3 regions of the Diaphorobacter ruginosibacter genome follow, and region 1 is predicted to be linked to each of the others. Evidence: predicted binding sites of a transcription regulator. Region 1 holds the regulator's gene; each other region holds the start of a gene.

What was found. The regulator FNR, encoded in region 1, switches genes on or off when oxygen is low (the NO sensors DNR and NnrR bind a similar motif). The targets are predictions, from matches to a motif close to TTGATNNNNATCAA.
Region 2: a site for FNR is predicted at 1,944-1,957, ahead of H9K76_RS10655 (universal stress protein). Genes of this name have one in related genera too.
Region 3: a site for FNR is predicted at 1,400-1,413, ahead of cydD (thiol reductant ABC exporter subunit CydD). Genes of this name have one in related genera too.

What each region holds. Positions count from the first base shown of each region.
Region 1 covers NZ_CP060714.1:3,512,153-3,515,427, reverse strand. Annotated here, with positions in the region: gene ccoG (cytochrome c oxidase accessory protein CcoG) at 1-210, shown strand, start outside; gene H9K76_RS15980 (FixH family protein) at 280-591, shown strand; gene H9K76_RS15975 (hypothetical protein) at 891-1,178, shown strand; gene fnr (fumarate/nitrate reduction transcriptional regulator Fnr) at 1,515-2,237, opposite strand; gene hemN (oxygen-independent coproporphyrinogen III oxidase) at 2,423-3,275, shown strand, end outside.
Region 2 covers NZ_CP060714.1:2,356,043-2,359,317, reverse strand. Annotated here, with positions in the region: gene H9K76_RS10665 (Bug family tripartite tricarboxylate transporter substrate binding protein) at 1-652, shown strand, start outside; gene H9K76_RS10660 (bacteriohemerythrin) at 829-1,344, shown strand; gene H9K76_RS10655 (universal stress protein) at 1,416-1,856, opposite strand; gene H9K76_RS10650 (2OG-Fe dioxygenase family protein) at 1,997-2,746, opposite strand; gene H9K76_RS10645 (hypothetical protein) at 2,860-3,275, opposite strand, start outside.
Region 3 covers NZ_CP060714.1:1,584,312-1,587,586, forward strand. Annotated here, with positions in the region: gene H9K76_RS07195 (aminoglycoside adenylyltransferase family protein) at 1-6, shown strand, start outside; gene H9K76_RS07200 (pyridoxine/pyridoxamine 5'-phosphate oxidase) at 28-528, opposite strand; gene H9K76_RS07205 (GNAT family N-acetyltransferase) at 598-1,122, opposite strand; gene cydD (thiol reductant ABC exporter subunit CydD) at 1,517-3,275, shown strand, end outside.

The DNA of each region.
Region 1 (3,275 bases):
CACATTGGTGCAACAGGGCTCGATGGCGTGGAGGTGGTGGCTGATCCCCGTATCGAAGTGGGACCTGCCGAATCCAGGTGGGTGCTGGTGCGGCTGCAGATTCCCTATGGCAGCGCGGCGTCCGGATCGCACAAGGTGCTGTTCGAGGTGAGTGCGCAAGAGGATCAGGCCAAGGTGATCGAGAAGTCTGTCTTTCTTGTGCCGCGCTAACGAAAACATCATGCGGGCAACTTCCCGTGCATCGCTATGGAAGCGGCCCGCCTTCAAGGAGCTTGAAAAATGCAGACTACGGTTGATACTTCATTGAATGCATCGAAGGATGCGCCGGCCGCCGCGCAGCCTTGGTGGCGGTTCGGCATGGTATGGATGATCATTGCGGGCCCGGCCATCGTGGTGGTGGCCGGCTTCATCACGTTGTGGATTGCGATCCGCACTCCCGATCCTGTCGTGGAAGAAGACTATTACCAGCGGGGCTTGAACATCAATGAGACGCTCAGGCAGCAGGGACAGGAACGAAGCATGATGCCTGCGGTGAAGGGGCGCAACCATGCGGCTACCGACGACGACTCCATGCGTCCTGCAGACCAGTGAGTGCTGGAATGCGTGAAGCGGTAGAGCGGCAGGCCACAGATCATGGCAGGGCTTTGCAGGCAGGGCTTGTGCTATGTACAGCACGGCAAGGCAGTGATACCGTGCATTGCATCGATGGGGGATGGAAGAGAATCGCTTCAATGCGCCAGCGCCTATGACTCAGATCAATGGACACCCATCAAATGTGTTCCCTTACCCATGAGCTCACAAGCACTGGTCTCTGGCCGGCAATCTGCGAATGACCCATCCATGCTCGGATGAAGAGGACGAGCGAACAACGCCAATCAACGGGGAAGACGATGAAAGCACAACGACTCATGTGGATCGCCTGGCCGGCCTTTCTGATGGCGGCCGTCTTGGAAATGCTGGTGTTCGCCTTCGTGGATCCGCAGGCGCTTGAATGGTTTGACCAGCCGGTGAACCTCTCCAGGCAGGGTGTCTACACGCTGGCCTTCTTTGCGTTCTGGGCCATCATCATGGTGGCAAGCGGCTTGACGACGCTGCTCTCGCTTTCGCCATTCGAGGTCAATCGCTGCCCGGTACCTTGTGATGAGAGGCCGGCGGATTGCGCGAAGTTTTCCGCGTGACGTTGTTGTCGTAGCGATAGGGTAGGGGGAAATCAAGGCCCCTCTGTACGAGTGGTGCGGCAAGCAGCTGGTGCGACGATTTCAACGCAACGCAGATCGCCCGAGTCCGCTGGCATGTGTCGATTTGATTCATGCAGAGGGCTTGTAGGCAATTACGTCAACGGCGGACTTCGCTCTTTCGCCTGGGAATTGCTTCAGCCTTGTTGACTTGCCAGGATGCTGATTGCACCCGCTCCGTGTTTTTTTCGTTCCCCCCGATGAGCCGTGCCGCTCCAAGGCGCGGGCTCATCGGGCGGCAGCTGTCGTGACTTCACAGCAGCTCCATGACTCAATGACTCAATGGCAAGCTTGCTGGCTGTTGACGATATTGCGCAGTGCACCGGCATCCAGGATACGGACGTGGCGCTGTTTGACCTCCACCACGCCTTCCTCGACGAATTTGGAGAAGGTGCGGCTCACGGTCTCGAGCTTGAGGCCCAGGTAGCTGCCGATTTCCTCGCGTGTCATGCGCAGTACCAGCTCGGACTGGGAAAAGCCACGCGCGTGAAGGCGTTGCACGAGATTGAGCAGGAATGCGGCAAGGCGCTCTTCAGCGCGCATGCTGCCCAGCAGCAGCATGACGCCATGCTCGCGGACGATCTCGCGGCTCATGATCTTGTGCACATGGTGCTGAAGGGCCTTGACCTCGCGCGACAGCTCTTCGATGTTGTCGAAAGGCATGACGCAGACCTCGGCATCTTCCAGCGCCACTGCATCGCAGGTGTGGCGGTCGCTCACGATGCCGTCAAGGCCAATGATTTCTCCCGCCATCTGGAAGCCTGTCACCTGGTCGCGGCCGTCTTCGGTGGCCACGCAGGTCTTGAAGAAACCCGTGCGAATGGCAAACAGGGACGTGAAAGGCTCGCCATTGCGGAACAGCGTCCCTCCGCGCTTGACCTTGCGGCGCACGGCGACGATTTCGTCAAGTCGTTTCAGCTGCTCCTCGGACAGCCCGAGAGGCATGCAAAGTTCTCGCAGGTTGCAATTGGAGCATGCGACTTTGATGGTTTGCGGTGTCATTTGCAATGGCGCCTTGTACAAGTTATCGGCTTCCGAAAAGTGGACTGAGTTCCACTCGCCTCTGCCGTTGGCATATAGGAAAAACAGGATGCATTGTCCCAGTCAACATGAAAACTGGATTGACCTGTGTCAAGGACATTCTCCGGAGGCTGCGGCACAGTAGCGGCGAACCTTTGGAATTCGCTATGACTGTTGTCACATCAGATCTCATCCGTCAATTTGACGTGTCTGGGCCCCGCTATACGTCCTATCCAACGGCAGACCGCTTCGTGGAAGCGTTCGGTCAAGACGACTATATCCTCGCTCTACAACAGCGACGCATCGGCTCGAATGCCAAGGCGTTGCCTTTGTCCCTCTACGTGCACGTCCCGTTCTGTGAATCGCTTTGTTATTACTGTGCGTGCAACAAGATTATCACCAAACATCCGGAGCGGGCGGAAGCCTATCTTCGCTATCTGAGTCGAGAAATCGATTTGCACACAGAGCACTGTGGTGTCATCCAGCATGTGAGCCAGCTGCATATTGGTGGAGGCACCCCAACATTTCTGACCGATGAGGGCCTGCAGGACCTGATGTCCATGATCCGCCGGAGTTTCGTTCTTGTTCCGGATGGCGAATACTCCATCGAGATCGACCCGCGGACTGTCGACAATGATCGCCTGGCGTTTTTGCGACAACTGGGCTTCAACCGCCTGAGCTTCGGTGTGCAGGACTTCGATCCCGAGGTGCAGAAGGCCGTTCACCGGATACAGCCCGCCGAGCAGGTCTTCCGGCTGGTGGAGGAAGCGCGCAGGATCGGATTCCATTCGGTGAATGTCGACCTGATCTATGGGCTGCCGCGCCAGACCCCCGAGTCCTTCGACCGCACGTTGGCGCAGGTGTGCGAGCTGCGTCCGGACCGCATCGCGCTCTACGCCTATGCCCATCTGCCGGAGCGGTTCAAGCCGCAGCGCCGCATCGTGACCGATGAACTGCCGCTGCCTGCGGCGAAGGTGGCCATGCTCGCGCGTTCGCTGGAGGTGTTTCAGAATGCGGAGT
Region 2 (3,275 bases), 1.2 Mb from region 1:
GCCCTGGAATCCCACCAAGGACCTGACCGCCGTTGCGCACGTGGCCTACACGCCCGTGATCATCGCCACGTCCGCCAACTCCAAGTACAAGACCCTGGCCGATGTCGTGGCCGCAGCCAAGGCCAATCCCGGGTCCGTGACCTATGGCTCGCCAGGCAACGGCACATCGATCCATCTGGCCGGCGACCTGTTCGAGAAGGCTGCCGGCATCAAGCTGAGCCACGTCCCCTACAAGGGTTCCAACCCCGCGATGATGGATGCGCTGGCCGGCAATGTGGACCTTCTGGTGTCGTCGGTTCCGTCCGCCATGGCCCAGATCCAGGCAGGCAAGCTGCGCCCGCTCGCCGTCACGTCCGCCAAGCGCAGCTCGTCGCTGCCCGACGTGCCGACGATCGCCGAGTCGGGTTACAAGGGCTTTGACGTGAGCACCTGGTATGGCGTGATGGCTCCGGCTGGCACGCCCGCCAATGTGGTCACCACCCTCAACACCGAGATCAACAAGCTGCTGGCCACCCCCGAAATGAAGGCTGCCATCCACGCCCAGGGCGCGGAGCCGCTCGCCATGTCGCCAGCCGATTTCGGCAAGCTGCTGAGCACCGAATACACCCAGTGGAAGGGCATCGTCGAGGCTTCGGGCGTGAAGATCGAATAATCATCGCGCACCTCTTCCGCGCCAATGTAGCTTGTGCCGGCGCGGAAGAACACAGTCTGTTCGCGGCCCTGGCAGCCCGCGATGCAGGGGCCGCACATCGCTGAGGCATGACTTACATCATGGTGGACTTGACGGCGATTAGGAATACTTCTCCAGACACTGAGATTGGAGAAGATATGGCCTTGCTGGTTTGGTTACCCGAGCTCGATACCGGTATCGATGAAATCGACCGGCAACATCGTCGCATCGTCGAATACATCAACACATTGCATGAACTGCGCTCCACCCACGATCGCGAAGCGCTCGGCAATGTGATCGGCGAAATGGTCGACTACACGATCTCGCACTTCGTGTTCGAGGAAAGCCTGATGGAGAGTGCGGGCTACCTCTTCTCCGGGCCGCACAAGAAAGTGCACGAACTCTTCACCCGCCGCGTTGCAGAGATGCAGACGCGCTTCGAGGCCGGAGAGGACGTCACGGCAGAGCTGCATGGCATGCTTTCGCGCTGGCTGTTCAACCACATCCGCAACGAGGACCACGGATACATCGATACGGCCAAGGCCTATCTGCGCATGGCCCAGCAAGGTGCCGGCCCATCGGCGGAGTCCCGCCGCATCAAGGCCGAGGTGCTGCAGGAGCTCGAGGCACGCCAGAACAAGAAGGGCTGGCTCACGCGCATCTTCGGAGGCTGAAAGCCTCCAGGAAAAACGGCCCCGAGGGGCCGTTCTGCTTCATCAAGGCATGCGCCGCATGCCAGCGATGGTCACTCCCGAACAACCAGCACGGGAATATCGGCCACGCCCAGAACACGCTGGGTGACACTGCCCAGCACCAGCTTTTCAAGGCCGCGCCGACCGTGGGAGCCCATGACGATCAGGTCACTGCCTATTTCCTTGGCCGCACGCATGATGCCTTCATGCACCGCATGACCTTCTCCCACCACTGCGTTGACCTTGTCGACGCCGGCCTCTTCCAGGGCCTTCTTGGCGGTGTCGAGCGCTGTGTTGGCCTCGGTGCTGGCCGCTGTCAGGTATTGCGATTGACCGTAGGCAAAGTCCGCGCCAACGCCTGTGAAGGGATAGGGATCGATCACGTACAGCACGGTGACAGTGCTGCCATAGGTCTTGGCCAGCCCTGCCGCCTTGGAAACCGCGGACAGTGCGGTGGTCGAGCCATCTACCGGGATGAGGATATTGGTGAACATGAATACTCCTTATCTTTGGATCTGATCAACGCAAGCGAAGCTCGCGACACATCAGTGATAGTGTGCTGCTGCAGCTTCTCATATTGCTTGATGCACATCAAATACGCATGGTTCCTCCATGGGCATCCCGGCCAACGGAATCATTCGCTCTGAAAGCCGCCTGCGCGGCAGGTTACCACCAGGGTGTCCCTCCAGCCCTTCTCGCCCGCCGGCTGGATGGGGGTGGTTTCATGGATCATGCGGGCGTCATCCAGCAGCATGACGGACCAGGGCTCCGTGAGCGTGAAGCGCTGGCCATTCGGGCCCGTGGCTTCGAAAATGCGTGTTTCGCCGCCCTTCACGTCCTGCCTGTCCACCAGGAACACCGCGACCAGATCGACGCCATCGCGGTGCGCACCTTCCGGTGTGGGCCGGCCGATGCCGTCCGACGTATCGATGCGGAACTGGTGCGCCTCGATGTGCCAACTCTGGGGTTCGGCGCCGGGGGTGATTACGGCTTGTGAAAGTGCCGCCAGGGCACGCATGGTCTGTGCCCATACGGGCTTGCCGACCGTCTCGTCCCGCATCGGCTCGAACCAGCGCTGCATGCCGCCATGCAGCGCGTTGTATTCCACGGGCTGCCAGTGGGCACGATGGGGCACCTGCTGGTATTCGAGCCCTTCCACCACGAAGCAGGAATGCCGGCGACGCCGGTAGCGCCCGCCATCCTTGAGGAACTCGTCCGGCGGCAGGTCGCTCCATGCGGCCGACAGTTTCTGCAGGTCTTCGAGGGAACAGCCGATCCAGCTGGCTACATCGGCAGGTTGCAAAACAGCGAACCCGCGGTCACGCAGCTGGTTGGCTACCTGATCCGCGGGCGAGTATGGGGGGGAGAATGTGACGTGGGCCATGGCCCTCAAGCTTAAACCCGGTTGGGGTCGATTCGCAGCGGCAAGGCGAACAAATCCTTGCCTGTCACGTCACGAAATCTCCATCGTAGTACCTGTCCCGATCTACCTCAACCTCAGTCGCGATGACGGCCATGATGGCCATGGTCGCGATCACGATCCCGCCAGTGGTCGCGATCATGCCGATCGTGCCGGTCATGACGGTGGCGGTCGCGCCGGTCATGATCCCAGCGATCCCGATCGCCTCCTCCACGCCAGTGCGGTGGCGGGTTCCTCAGGAAATAGACGCGCTGCCCGCAGGCACCATAGCGCGCGCAATGTTTGCCCCAATGCTTGGCATGTCCCGGCGGCACGTACATATAGACAGGTGGAGCAGGCACGGCCACAGGCGGCGGCGCAATGAGCATGGGTTGCTGATAGATCAGAGCAGGCGCCGGTGCGTTCCCGATGTCCACGCGGCCGTAGACGCCCGGTGCGATTTGGCCGCTCACCGAACCGTTCACGTAGGCCTGCGCGCTGGCGGCAGTACCCA
Region 3 (3,275 bases), 1.9 Mb from region 1:
GATTGAGGGATTTCCCCTCACCGGGAATCAGAGCCGAGCCTCCTTCAGGCGCCTGGACAGATCATCCGGCGTGGCCAGCACCTCGCTTTGCAGCGAGGCGATGGCGCTGATCTTCGAGCCTTGCGGCCGCGTCGAAAAATCATCTGCACACTCGGCTTCGGGCAGGGCGATTGCATGGCCTCGCAGTCGAATCTGGCGTCCCAATGCCGGCCAGTAGAACGTGAGCGCCGCCCGCGGATTGCCTTCGAGCTGCCGGCCCTTGGAGCTGGAGGCCTTGATGGCAAAGTGCCAGCCACGGTCATCAACATTCTTCAGGATCAGGACCCGGGCATCGGGAAAGCCATCCGTATCCACCGTGGACAAGGTCATGGCATGGTGCTCTTTCACTCCTTCCTGGATCGCCTCATGCAACCAGAGCCCGAAGGCCTGCTGGGGCGTGCCGGGCAGGCAGGTCATGCCGACTTCGGCAAACGGGCCTTTCAACGACGGAAGGCTGCGCAGTCTGTTCTTCAGGGTATCGACGCTCATGGTTTCCTTGAGGCGGTTTGCAATGCATGGCGGAAGGTGGGGCGCGACATGTTCGACGCGAGACATTGATCACAGGCTGCGCCCGAGGAGCTGACCGGGCCAGCCTTCCACCAGGAATGTCGAGAGGCGCTCGTAGCCGCAGGACTCGTAGAAGCGCACCAAGGCGCCGGAGCCTCCTCCGTAGCAGTCGACGCGCAAGCCACCCACTCCTGCGGTCCTGGCCTGATCCTCCGCGAAAGCCATCAGGCGACGGCCGATGCCCCGCGCAGCCGGGCGGCGCGAGGCGACCAGCAGGCGCACGTAGATTTCGGGCTCTGTTGCAGGCGGGACATAGGGCATGGCATCGCCCAGCACCAAGGCGGCCAGGATGGAGCCATCCTGCGCTTGTGCGATCCATGCTCCGGGCAGTGCGCAGGCCTCGTTGACTCGCTCCACCCGCTGCGGCTGGCTGGACCATGGCTGGGTTCCCCATTGCCCGGCATTGCCGATCTCGACAAACCAGGCGATGACTTCATCAAAAAGGCCCAGTACCGCTACGGCATCGGTGTCGGTTGCTCGGCGGATGATGAGCCCATCCGGTTCTGCGCTTGCCATGTGAAAAATCCCTTGATGACTCGGTTCCTGGTATGCGACGGGCCTGTGCCGTCAGGCGCATTCCGGTGCCACATCACTATCTCGTGATTGATGTTCATTGTCGAATGAGTGATCGCTCATGGCACCGTTGCGGCAGGTGGTCATCACAGGGCAGGGCTCCAAAAAGCCAAGCTCATATTTCTATCCAGCGTCTTGCGCCGAATTAAACAGTTGTCAGTTGAGACGGCACTGAATTTCGTAAAAGTCAATCAATCGAGAATTTGCCATCATTTCCGTCTTAACTTGAATCAAGTCATGCCGTATTTCTTCCCCCGTGCTGTGAGTATTTGAGAGATAGTGTTAACCCTAGTATCAATTAATGCTTATGAGCTTTGGCTCGCAAGACGAAGGGTTCATGTCCAGTCACACCAGGGTTTCATCGCCATTCAGCCAGACAGCGGCATCCCCAGGGGCCGCTCGTGCGGGTGCCGTGCTGCAAGTGCTGGCGGCCTTGCTGTGGTTGCCGCAGGCCTGGCTGATCGCGCAGGCGGTGCAGGTGATGGCGGTGTCCGCATCCGGATCCACATCCGTTGCGTCTTCCGATGCGGGCAGTGCCATGGCTCAGGTCGCGCCCCTGGCGCTCGGCGTACTGGTGATCGGCGTGCTGCGAGCCCTGTTCGATGGCGCAGGCATGCAGCGCGCGCAGAAAGCGGCACGGCGGCAGTTGAGCAGACTGCGCGAAGAGGTGGTCCACGCGCTCGCCAGGACGTCGCCGATGGACAGTACCCAGGCACCCTCAGGGCAGGCCGCGAGTGCGATGGCGGAGCAGGCCGAGGCCATCGTGCCGTGGCTCTCTCGGTATCAGCCGGCGATGTTCAAGGTGCGCTGCGTGCCGCTTGCGATTGCATGCGCGGTGGCGTACTTCTCATGGGTGGCTGCCTTGATCCTCTTGCTGGCCGCTCCGCTGATTCCGCTGTTCATGGCGATCGTGGGCTGGCGGGCGCGCGCGGCCAGCGAGGAACAGATGGTGGAGATCGGTGGCATGAACGGCTTTCTGCTCGACCGGCTGCGGGGACTCAGCACACTGCGCGCGCTCGGGGCCGTCGATGCCACGGCGGAGCGCCTGCGCTCGCACGCAGAATCGCTGCGAACACGCACGACGCGCGTGCTGCGCATCGCGTTCCTGTCGTCCGCCGTGCTGGAGCTGTTCTCGGCACTCGGCGTGGCGATGGTCGCCGTCTATGTCGGCTTCCATCTGCTGGGCACGCTTGCGTTTGGCGCATGGGGCGGCAAGCTGGAACTCGCGCAGGCCCTGTTCGTCCTGATGCTGGCGCCGGCCTTCTTCGACCCGCTGCGTGAACTGTCCGCCGTATGGCATGACAAGGCAGCCGGCGAGGCTGCGATGAAGACGCTTGGCGAGCTCCAGCGCCAGGCCATGCCGCTGCCGGGAGCAGGGGAGACTTCTCATGGCACGCGCGGCGTTGCGGACGGTGCCGTCATGGAACCCGATGAGCCAGCCGCTGCGCGCGCGGTCGATGTGCGCATCGATGCACTGCAGGTGGGCGTGCCGGGGCATGCCGCCGTGATTTCCGAAATGAGCGAGTGCATCGCCGCGGGCGAGCACATTGCGCTGTGGGCGAAGAGCGGCGCGGGCAAGTCGTTGCTGCTGGCGCAATTGGCGGGCCTGATCCCGCTAGAGCATGGCAGCATTCGCATCGGCGGTGTGCCGATGGATGACGAGCATGCCGAGCGCCTGCGCGCGCGCATCGGCTGGATGGGACAGCATTCGCATGTGTTTGCGGGATCGGTGCTGCGCAACGTGGGATTGGGGCGCAGTGACGTCAGCGCCCGGGACGTGCGCCGCGCGGTTGAAGCGGCGGAGCTGTCGCAGGCATTGGCCCATCGCCCGGCGATCAGCCTGGGGGAGGGCGGCAGCGGCCTGTCGGGTGGCGAGGCCGTACGTCTGGCGCTTGCGCGCCTGGCGGTGAACCGGCATGCGGGGTTGCTGCTGGTGGATGAACCCACGGCGCACCTTGATCCGCAGACGGCGGAGCAGGTGATCGCATCGCTGCTCGAGATCGCCAAGGGCCGCACGCTGATCGTTGCCACGCATGACGCACGGCTTGCGCAGTGCATGGATCGCGTGGTCCGGCTCGGTGCCGTGGCTGCGAATG